Regions from separate parts of the Sporosarcina sp. FSL K6-1508 genome, predicted to be linked through region 2. Evidence: riboswitches for the same ligand, from Rfam matches in the RefSeq annotation. Region 2 holds a riboswitch; the other holds the start of a gene.
What was found. A riboswitch is a leader RNA that binds a small molecule or an ion and turns the genes downstream of it on or off. The one in region 2 is predicted to bind S-adenosylmethionine.

Region 1 (5,945 bases), 1.1 Mb from region 2:
ATTGGTGATGAGTTGTAGTTCATTCCCTTTCGAGTCTATTACTTTGAGTAAGCGAAAGATGTTTTCAGCACGATTTTGAGTTGTACCAATCAACACCGCTTGATCCGATAATACCGTTGTGCCTTCTGGCAATTGGAAGTCTTCACATTCATGGATTACTGCATTTTTACGTAGTCTGGATAAGAAAAAGTAGCCGTCATCTGTCATGCGATCGAAACGTTCGTAATCTAAATATCCACGGTCGAAAACATACATGCATTCCTTGTCATCAACCATGACTTCAAGCTGATTACGATCATGTTCATTCGCTGTTGTAAGCACAGCTTTTTCAGGATAGGACGTTCCTTTTTCCATAAACACAAGACGTAAATGAAGCTTTACCCCAGCTTTCGTTTTGCGGAATTTAGCCCATCGGTGATTGGTTAAATTGAGTGGCAATGTGCTCGAATCAATGATTTTTAAAGGCATAGTGATTTTGGCATAATTTGTTTTTTGATGAATTTGCGCGACTAAATCAAGAAAAAGTTGTTGAAATAGCACGGGATTCATTCCATTGAGCCTGCGGGATAATTGAGAAACGCTTATAGAATCAAGGTTTGTGCTGACTTGAAGATGTTTATTAAAAAGACAATCACTCAGCGCGTGCAGACTTTCCGTTTCATGAAGCTGTGCAAAAAGCAGTAATTTTAAGAATGAATCTGTCGTAAGTTTCTTCGTATAAGCATCTAATCTCATTGTTTTCACGTTTTCTTCAACTAATTGAATATTAATAGGTGAAAACCATTGTCCAAATGAAGTTTTTCGTGTAATCTTGTCCATGAGTAGTTCCTTTTTTAGTGGATTTGGACGGGTTACCACCTGACTTTATCCATTATAAAGGAATTTTTTTATGCAGAAAATAAAGTTAGTGAACATTTCGGGAACTTTTTATATTGAATATATTTTAATGCAACACTAGTGATGTTGAACAAATGAATCCGGTGTAAAAACTGAGCGAAGGCGCCTATTCGATGCCAGTTGCTGTCACAATTCGAAGGACGTGAATTGTGTCAGTAACTGGACACCGGGTAGCCGAAGCCATAAGACTGGCGGTGAAGCTGCTTGGCTTAGGGGAAGCCACTGAAAAAGTTCTTTTTTTGTAAAGACCTAGTTGATTGTAGTGGAGAGCGGCGACTCCAGCGGGAACAGCGCGAGCTGAAGACCCCGCAGGAACGTAGTGACGAGGAGGCTGAAGCCGTGCCCGCGGAAAGCGTCCGCTCGGAAAGGAAATCAACGGGATTGAAGGAAATCGTACTTTTTCAGTACCCTCGCTTATGGCGGGAGGCTACCCCTAGCGCCGTAGCGGTTCAATGAAATTCTTTATTTCAATATATAGTATCGAATAGTAATCACCTTATAATCTCGGAATATACATCTCAAAATCACATTTCTCTCAATAATGAACACTCTAGCGCAGGCGCGGCAAAGGCGTCGCCGAAGCCGTAAGACTGGATGCGAAGCCGCTAATCCAGGCTTATGGCGAAAGGCTTCCCCTTTGCCGCCAAGCGTTCTACAATCCACGCCTTGAATTACAACTCTCTCATTGGTGAGCGCCACAACAGATTCAATGGGCTTCTTTAATTCAACATATATAATATACAATCAAATTCATAATGTTTCATTAATTATATAAATTAAAGTATAGAATACGCTATATAAACTGGGTGTAGGCATCCCCTAGCGCCGAATTGGGTTTGAAGGAAATCTTTTATTCACTAATATTTAGAATGACAGTGCATCAATTATTTGCACCAAACAAAGTAATCTTATAAAAACTGCTTCTAACAAAAAGACGCTGAAAGACAAGGCAAATTCCCTCGCTTCCAGCGTTTATACTAACTTATTGTCCCGCTTGTTCTTTCAATGCAGCAGCTCTATCTGTCTGTTCCCACGGCAAATCAATGTCTGTGCGACCGAAGTGACCGTATGCAGCTGTTTGTTTATAAATTGGACGGCGTAGGTCTAGCATTTTGATGATGCCAGCTGGACGAAGGTCAAACAGTCCACGCGTTAGCTCAACAAGTTTACTTTCTTCGACAGTACCTGTCCCAAATGTATCAATAGAAATCGAAACGGGTTGAGCGACACCGATTGCATAAGCAAGTTGGACTTCACAACGGTCTGCAAGTCCTGCAGCGACGATGTTCTTCGCAACATAACGAGCCGCGTAAGAAGCAGAACGGTCGACTTTCGTCGCATCTTTCCCAGAAAATGCACCGCCTCCATGACGGGCATAACCGCCATATGTGTCAACAATAATCTTGCGACCTGTAAGACCCGCATCCCCTTGAGGGCCCCCTATTACGAAACGGCCAGTCGGGTTAATAAAGTACTTCGTGTCTTCATCAATCAGATTTTCTGGTACAACCGGATTAATGACGTATTCCTTAATATCACGCTGAATTTGTTCAAGAGTCGTTTCTGGGTGATGCTGTGCTGAAATAACAATTGTATCGATTCGTACGGGCGTATTCGTTTCATCATATTCAATCGTCACTTGCGTTTTACCATCCGGACGCAAGTACGTAAGCGTTTCGTCTTTACGTACTTCTGCAAGACGACGTGAAAGTTTATGCGCTAAACTGATAGGTAACGGCATCAGTTCGGGTGTTTCATTACATGCGTAACCGAACATCAGGCCTTGGTCACCTGCTCCAATATCTTCAAGTTCGTCCTCTGTCATTGAACCTTCTCGCGCTTCAAGTGCTTGGTCCACGCCCGCAGCAATATCGGCAGATTGTTCGTCAATGGCAGTTAGGACTGCAGATGTTTCCCAATCAAAACCGTATTTGGCACGCACATAACCAATTCCTTTAACAGTTTCCCGAACAACTTTTGGAATATCAACATATGTGGATGTTGTAATTTCTCCAGCAACAAGGACTAGGCCTGTTGTGATTGTCGTTTCACATGCAACGCGTGCATTCGGATCCTCTTCTAGAATCGCGTCTAGAATCGCGTCCGAAATTTGGTCGCACATTTTGTCTGGATGCCCTTCAGTTACCGATTCTGAAGTAAATAGTCGGCGGTTAGTCATTTCGTTTCCTCCTTATATCCTACGAGATTGATACGGTACTCATATGTCCCATGTAGAGTCTTTCCATATGTGGAATAGACTACAAGCCATTTCGAGCTCTATACACGAGGATTAAGGGCGATATCATATAAAAAGCCCTTCGCTCACGTAATAATACATGAGGAAAGGCATGATTTCAAAAGCACCTTTCACTCTTATCATACAAGGACTGTGCCTTGCTACAGGTTTGGCACCTTCGCGCAGACCAATTGTCATTGCAGGTTGCCGGGTTTCATAGGGCCTGACCCCTCCACCAGCTCGGGATAAGAGTATCCGTTCAACTATATATGCTACGAAATAACTTCGTGCATGTCAAATCTTTTTGCCTAATTTGCAACTAAATGCTTGAGGTTTGAATTAGTATAGTTTATTATTCTTAATGTGTTATACTATTTAAGAAATGTGATGACACCCAATTATATGGGACTATACGCAAAGGACGGTACATAATTATGATATCTGCGAAAATTAGCGACGACCTTAACAAACTTCTTTCTGGTGAAAATGTAAAAGTTCAACTTTCAGTTCCACAGCTTGTTGAAAAAGCGATCTCACGAGGTGAAGCCCAACTGACTTCAGATGGAGCAGTTACGGCTCAGACAGGAAAGTATACAGGTCGTTCTCCTAAAGATAAATATATTGTCGAGGAAGCGTCCTCCAAAGACAAAATCGATTGGGGCAGCGTCAATCGTCCAATCTCTTCCCAAAACTTCGATTCACTATATAATAAAGTGATTAATCATTTGAAAACAAAAGATGAGCTGTTCGTCTTTAACGGTTTCGCTGGTGCAGATCCTGCTTCACGTCTTTCCATACGCGTCGTGAATGAATTTGCATGGCATAACCTGTTTGTTCACCAGCTGTTTATCCGTCCGACAGAAGAAGAGCTAGCAACACACGAAGCACAATTTACAATCGTATCGGCTCCTTCATTTAAAGCGAATCCTGCAATAGACGGCACGAATTCTGAGACATTCATTATTGTCTCAATGGAAAAACGTATTGTTCTTATCGGCGGAACTGAATATGCCGGCGAAATGAAAAAGTCAATCTTCTCTATTATGAACTACTTACTTCCTGAACAAGATATCATGCCGATGCACTGTTCTGCAAACGTCGGGGAAGATGGAGATGTTGCATTATTCTTTGGTCTCTCTGGAACAGGCAAAACAACGCTTTCTGCAGATGCTAACCGTAAATTGGTCGGCGACGATGAACATGGCTGGTCTGATACTGGTGTATTCAATATCGAAGGCGGCTGCTATGCAAAATGTATTAATTTATCTCAAGAAAAAGAACCTGAAATTTTCGGCGCAATTCGTTTCGGATCCGTTTTAGAAAACGTTGTCGTTGATCCCGATACGCGCATTCCCGATTATGACGATGGCACATTGACAGAAAACACACGTGCAGCATATCCGATTCAGGCAATCGATAATATCGTCGATCCTTCTGTAGCAGGTCATCCGAAAACAATCATTTTCTTGACGGCAGATGCATTCGGCGTACTGCCTCCAATTTCTAAGTTAACGAAAGAGCAGGCGATGTATCACTTCCTAAGCGGTTTCACTTCTAAACTTGCTGGAACTGAGCGCGGAGTCACTTCACCTGAAGCCACTTTCTCAACTTGTTTCGGATCACCTTTCCTTCCACTTCCAGCGACAGTATACGCTGAGATGCTCGGGAAGAAAATCGATGAGCATGGTGCACAGGTCTTCCTTGTTAACACAGGCTGGACTGGCGGCGTCTATGGCGTCGGTAAACGTATGGATCTCAAATATACACGTGCAATGGTACGCGCAGCACTTGCAGGTAAATTGAACGATATTGAAACAGAAACGAACGGCGTATTCGGCCTTGAAATGCCAACATCCATTGAAGGCGTTCCAACAGAAGTGTTGAACCCGCGCAATGCATGGGCAGACGGTGATGCTTACGATGTAAAAGCAAACGAATTGGCAAACATGTTCCGTGAAAACTTCAAGAAATTCGGTACAGTTTCTGAAGATATTTTACGTAAAGGCGGACCAGTTGCATAACTAAAACTGAAACGGATTAGCACATTCACTTGTGCTAATCCGTTTTTTTGTGCGACGAAACTGTAATTGCTACACTTCTCTCCAATTTGCACCTTTTCCCACAGATAAATGCTCCAAACTTTTCACGTTGAAAATTAATTTAACCCTATTCACTTCCCTTGCCTTCTCATCCAACCACATAAATCACGTACAAGCTGAGCGTTCATAGCAGGTGGGATGAAGTGCGTGTACTCAGGAAAGTACCATGTTTCATAGACTTTATTGTGTTCAGATAATGCGTTTTCAAGTAATCTTGCTTGTTGGAAGGACACATTCTCATCAATCATGCCGTGAATGATGAGTACGGCTGCCTCAATTTCATCTATACGAAACAATGTCGTTCGTTTCCTGTATTCATCTGGCATATTGTTCGGTGTACCGCCGATAACCCTTTTCATCATCCTTCGCATATCTACCCGTTCTTTGTATGTAAATATGATATCGGATACACCTGCCCATGTAACGACCGAAGTGATATCATCTCTTAAAATAGCAGTCCAAAGTGCCATGATACCGCCTCGCGAAAACGCAAATAAATGAATTCTTTCCGCATTTATTTTCCGGCTCTGCTTCAGCACATCGACAGCGCTCACTGCATCTTGACGGTCTGCCCCTGCAAACTCATCCCGGCCTTCTCCTCCCCTATTCCCACGATAATAGGGTGCGAAGACAACGAATCCCTGAGAAGCAAACTGGGCGATTCTAGCAGGACGAACCATTCCCATATGCTGCATACCGCCCCTTAAATAGAT
Region 2 (5,945 bases):
GAATCGTTTGTTTTGCAACAGCACGGCCGCCAACGATTTCATTAAACTCCACAAAGTCCTTGATGAAAGGATGATCAGGGTTAAATGATACTTTGCCTGTATTCCGAACGTTATATCGTTCCGTTTCCACACCGTCAAATGTGTAACCTTTTTCCGGCACAAACCCTTCAATACCATTCAGATGCTCCAAGAAGTCTAAATGCCACCACGTACGTCTGAATTCGCCGTCCGTTACAAGCTCCAGGCCAACTTCAAGTTGCTTATCGACAATCCGTTTGATTTCCTTTGTTTCAACTTCACGTAATTGTTGTGCAGTGACTATGCCTTCTTTGAATTCCTTTCGCACTTTGTGTAAATTATCCGGTCGCAATAGGCTTCCAACGTGATCCGCCCTGAATGGTGCTTTTGTTAGTATCGTCGATTGATTTGTCATAGTAAATTCCTTCTTTCTATTTTTAGTGGGGTAATATGGCGAATGATCTTACCGGGAATCCGGATGCTTTTTCCGGCTTCGGAACAATATTAAAAATGACTGCGCCTGTTGCTGGAACTTTATCCAGATTCGTTAATAATTCGATTTGATAAGCGTCTTGTTCGAGCACATAGTATTCGCCTAAAAGAGCGTTATTCTTTTGAAAGTCGATGGCCGAATCCGTATCGAAAGTCTCATGACCAATCGCTTTCACTTTTCTTTCTTCAAATAAAAACTTCAAAGCATCCAGTCCCCAACCAGGGATACGGTTATTTCCTTCGGCATCTTTATTGTTAAACGCCTCGTGGTCCGGCCAACGTTTGCTCCAATCCGTTCGTAAAGCGACGAATGTTTCTTTCTCTATTACTCCATGCTGTTCTTCAAAAGTTAAAATATCTTCGACAGTTAACGTAAAGTCATGATTTGTATGTGACTCTTTCGATTTGTCGATGACCACAAGCGGTAATATCAATTCCTTCAAACCCAACTCATCCAAGTATCTTGTGTCACGTACGAAATGGATAGGTGCATCAATATGAGTACCATACTGACCAGCAAATTTAAAACTTTGTGCGAAAAATCCATCGTCGTGGTCAAATAATGTCGTAAACTCCGCCGTATCAAATGCTGAAAAATGTGGTGAATCAGGACCAAACGTATGCGTCAAATCAATCCATTCTTTCTCTTTCAAAAACGTAATTGCATTAATTAATTCAGTTGAAATTTAAATCTCCCCCCCTCAATTGATTTATTTTGCAACAACCATTTCCAGAGAGAGAGACAAATAAAAAACCCCTTCTAAATTTCAAGAAGAGGTTTTGGCGTATTCGCTATTTGCTCTTCTTATCTCCAAGCTATAAGCATTACACTTAAGCTTCTGGAATTAGCACAGTACTTAAAAAAGTCTGTTGCTGAGGTATCAAAGGGCCAGTCCCTCCACCTCTCTGGATAAGAAAATTACGTATTTAGTTGTTAGATAGTACAATACATGCCTTTGAATAGAATGTCAACAAGGAAAATATAAAATATTTTGATTATACTATTTTAACTGTTTTTAGATGATCGAGGTAAAATAAAAAGCCCACCTCAGTAGGCGGACTTTTTCAAAACTACGTATTAATGTTTCATCTCACTCCGCAGCTTCCGATGCTCCCGCCGTGCAGGGCCTGTTTCATACAAGCTTTTTTCCGCCTCTGTTTCCGGGAAAATACCCGGGACAGCAATTGGTTTGTTGTGTTCATCCATGGCGACCATCGTCAGGAAGGATTCAGTCGTCAGTTTCGTTACGCCGGTCAGTAAATTCATTGAATGGACAGAAACAAATACTTCCATCGATGTACGGCCTGTTGAGCTGACAATTGCTTCGAGTTCCAATACGTCACCAACGCGTGCGGAGGACAAGAAATCGACGGAATCAATTGAGGCTGTAACGACTGCTGTCTTCGAATGTTTCATGGCCGTGATAGCAGCAATCTCATCGATGTATGCAAGGACTTGCCCTCCGAAAATTGTTTGTAAGTGGTTTGTATCCGGCGGCAACACCAGTTTCGTCTGGATTGTACGGGATTGGCTCATTGGTCTTTTTTCTTGCATGTAAATCTCTCCCTCGCTGTTTATGAATAAAGGAATCTTTTCCAATACTCGTCTCGTATATATAGTATACACATACGGGAGGAATATTAATGTTAAAATTTATCGATAAAAATTATGAAAAAATTACTTGGTTCATCATATTGCTTGGACTCATTACAATTTTCACAGCAAAACAATATCTAACACTAGTTTTGTTTTTCTACCTTCTGATAAGGTCTTTGAAGTCCCGAGATTCCATTATTAAGACTCTTCGTACAACGCCCTTGAGTACGACAATTACTTATGTAGTCGGTATGATTTTACTCATCGCGGCATTAACAGTACTTATGCTATTCTCAGGGAGTTTCCTAAAGCACTATAATATTCCCGCTTTCCTGCAATACATTTATATTGCCGTTGTCCTAGTTGGTTCCATGTTCTTTTATTTCTGGTTTATGGATTTTTTAATAAAAAAACAACATAAGAATGACTCGCGGAAGTAAGTTAAAATCCCACAGTCCAAAGAGGACACCCCACTGTCGGGGTGTCCTCTTAAACTATTTCTGCCAACAGCGCGTATACACGTTTTATTTCTTCCTGCATCGTCCACTGATCGGTCGCTAGCCATCTGCAATGGATTGCATTTCCTTCAAGCCTTGTCATACCAGCTTTCAAGCCTTCTTCGACTCGCAGTGTTTCCTGTAAAGCACGGACATCGACGTCTGCGGCTTTTGGCGATACGAGCCAGATCGAACCGATATACATCGCCCCTTCAAGTATACCGATGTCACCGAGTGCGGTTTCTTTCGGCGAGAAATGAAGGGAGTCGAAAGCAACTAATTCTTCCTCGACAAAAATCTTGAAATTCGATTGGAACGATAGATAATCGAAAATTTCTCCGCGTTTCTCACGTCCTGGAGCAATGATCTCTCCCCATAACACAGTTGCATCACGGGCCACCCGAATTGTCGTATCGCTGCGGAACTTCGCATCTACAAACGGAATGATCACTTCCGGCATCCATTCAAGACGTGCCCGTTCCCCGAGCTCGACGTCAATTCTCTGTACACAAATATCTCCAGTATACGATGGATAGATTTTTAAAGCAGACTGCTGAACCAACCTTGCACTGCTATCCGGTGCAAGCTTAACTGTAATGTCATTCCGATCCCCTGCGACCATCCCGCCAGATGATTCCATTATGTAGACGGTCGCTTTTGGGTCTTTCCCTTCGTACAATTCCCGACTCGCCTTCAATGGAGGCTGCTGGAAAACATGGGGCATTCGCGTATAACCCCTTCTCAATTCAAACTCTAAATCAAGTTTTCCATGATGAATCGCACGGGATAGATTATGCATTTGAACCAGCGGATCCCGCACCTTCTAAGAGCATATTGTGCTTGATCCAAGTAATAACTTTGTCGACGTTTTTCTGTGTTCTCACATCTGTGAAAATGTATGGTCTTCCGTTACGCATTTTTTTTGCGTCGCTATCCATTAATTCAAGATCAACGCCAACGTACGGCGCAAGGTCCGTTTTATTGATCAATAAAAGATCAGAACGCGTCAAAGCAGGTCCGCCTTTTCTTGGAATATCCTGACCTTCTGCAACGTCGATGACATAAATATAACCGTCGACAAGCTCGGGGCTAAATGTAGCAGACAAGTTGTCGCCGCCGCTTTCCACGAAAATAATATCAAGGTCTTCAAAGCGGTTTTTCAGTTCATCGATTGCTGCAAAGTTCATAGATGCATCTTCGCGGATTGCCGTATGCGGACAACCTCCCGTTTCAACGCCTAAAATGCGGTTCTCTTCAAGTACACCGCTATTTATTAAAAACTGAGCGTCTTCACGTGTGTAAATATCGTTCGTAATGACTGCCACATTATATTCTTTATGCATCGCGCGTGTAAGTTGGTCAACGAGCGAAGTCTTGCCCGATCCAACTGGTCCTCCGATGCCAATACGTACTGGTTTCATTAAAAAAACTCCTTCCAATCAATTAAGAAAAGCACAAGGCGCCCGCTTAGAAGCGACAGGCATAAGACAAACCGGCGGAAGCGGCGTACTTGGCCGCATAGCTGGGATGGCTTATGACCCGAGCGGCTGGCGCCCGGAGCTAGACATTACTCCGTGTTGATAAATTTATACTTATATTTTATGAAATAAATAATCTTGAGAACAAAAACTCGTGCTTCATCGAAGCAAGTTCTATACCTAGCGCGTTATTACTAATATCCTTTTCCGTCAATGTAGAAACTAATTCTGCAGCTTCCGTCACCTGTTCAATCAATTCATACGTCGCTTGGACGCCTGTAGTTTGTCCGAACGGAACTGCACGGACCGCATTTTGGACAAGGCCGTTAAGCGATGCGAATAAATATGTCATAACCGCGTGGCGTGCGCTAACGCCTGTTGTCGCACTGTAAATACCATAGAGAATGGCATAATGCCCTTTGATCGCTTTCGAATCAATACGCGCTTTCCAATCAGTAAGGAATTCATCCGTACCGAGTGGTGACACTGTTTTGATGAACTGTCTGCCGAGTTTCACACTTGCCTCACGTGATTCTTTGGCAAGCTTCATCGCCCCGCACAATTGCTCCAAATAGAGAAGTCGCTCGATATCCTGTTCCTGCGCCGCGGCATACGCTTCTTGAATTAAAATCGCATCACCGCGAACCAGATTATGAAAAAGAAATGATGTACAATAGGCTATCAAATCTTCTTTCGTCCGAATCACATCTTCTTGAATATACGTCTCCATTCCATACGTCTGTGTAAAAGATCCAATTGGAAACGCAGAATCGTGAATCTGTATTAATCTTAAAAGGGCAAGATCAGTGAGAGTGTCCACGGTATTTGAATGGTTGTTTGAATCGTCTTTCAATTGTTTCATATGCAACACCCACTTCATCCAACAGTTTGTTCAGCGTATGATCTGCACGCACGATCACTTCATTTTCTTCAATTAGCGCCGGTGTATGACGGTTACCAAGTTCGAACGCTGTTTTACCCATTTCCGTCATGTTTTTCGGGCTAATTACGATAACTGGTTCCATTTTTGTACGAACAGCAATACGACGTTCGTCGTCCTCGAATAAGATATCGCCGTATTGTAAGGGTTGACGTTCGTGATGATGATCATGGCCATCATGGTCGCCATGGTCATGACTGTGATGATCATGGTCGTCATCATGTTGTTCAAGGGACAACGCGACGTCTGTACCTTGATCTGTTTCTTTGCGCAGAATTCGTTTACTCAATTCTTCCCAGTCAAGTTCAATCCACTCTGTCTTTTTACCAGCAATTTCTTCTTCCGTTCCGATATTACCAATGACTTTAGTTATAAGCATTTAGTATCCTCCTATGTCGGCATGTTCAATAGCTTGAGTCCGAAATGATTGTATTTATATAGGGTAAAGTAAAATGTTCCAGCGAAGGCGGGTAATATGAATTCCTATACTATGGATAGATTTAGAATTCTTCCTAATACCGCTTCGACGCTTTGTGGATGCCTCCCGCGATAAGCCGGAAAGAAGATCACTTTCAGTCTTATCGCTCCGGCTACCACGAAGTCGCGTCTTCGCTGGATGTTCTATATTAGAAAGCACATTGCATTGTCGGGGTTAAGACATGTAGCTCGTTGTGTGACTTTCTTCAATGAAATTAGTATCAAATAGTAATCACATTATAATCTCAGTCCATACGTCTCAAAATCACTTTCAATAATGTACACTCCAGCGCAGGCGCGGCAAAGGGGTAGCCGAAGCTGTGAGACTGGATGCGAAGCGTTAATCCATGCTCATGGCGAGAGGCATCCCCAAAGCGCCAAGCGATCTATAATCCACATTCCAAATTAATACTCTCTCATCATCGAGCGACACAACAGATTCAACG

Region 1: another riboswitch for S-adenosylmethionine. It lies ahead of metK (methionine adenosyltransferase); the one in region 2 lies ahead of MKZ11_RS04405 (cyclase family protein).

What each region holds. Positions count from the first base shown of each region.
Region 1 is NZ_JBBOXF010000001.1:2,011,472-2,017,416, reverse strand. It holds gene MKZ11_RS10165 (IS4 family transposase) at 1-819, opposite strand, end outside; gene metK (methionine adenosyltransferase) at 1,880-3,076, opposite strand; SAM riboswitch class I at 3,268-3,385, opposite strand; gene pckA (phosphoenolpyruvate carboxykinase (ATP)) at 3,568-5,154, shown strand; gene MKZ11_RS10150 (alpha/beta hydrolase family protein) at 5,304-5,945, opposite strand, start outside.
Region 2 is NZ_JBBOXF010000001.1:943,584-949,528, reverse strand. It holds gene MKZ11_RS04410 (5-methyltetrahydropteroyltriglutamate--homocysteine S-methyltransferase) at 1-433, opposite strand, end outside; gene MKZ11_RS04405 (cyclase family protein) at 456-1,196, opposite strand; SAM riboswitch class I at 1,313-1,427, opposite strand; gene MKZ11_RS04400 (acyl-CoA thioesterase) at 1,589-2,065, opposite strand; gene MKZ11_RS04395 (hypothetical protein) at 2,155-2,547, shown strand; gene MKZ11_RS04390 (urease accessory protein UreD) at 2,597-3,403, opposite strand; gene ureG (urease accessory protein UreG) at 3,396-4,025, opposite strand; gene MKZ11_RS04380 (urease accessory protein UreF) at 4,204-4,944, opposite strand; gene MKZ11_RS04375 (urease accessory protein UreE) at 4,886-5,401, opposite strand.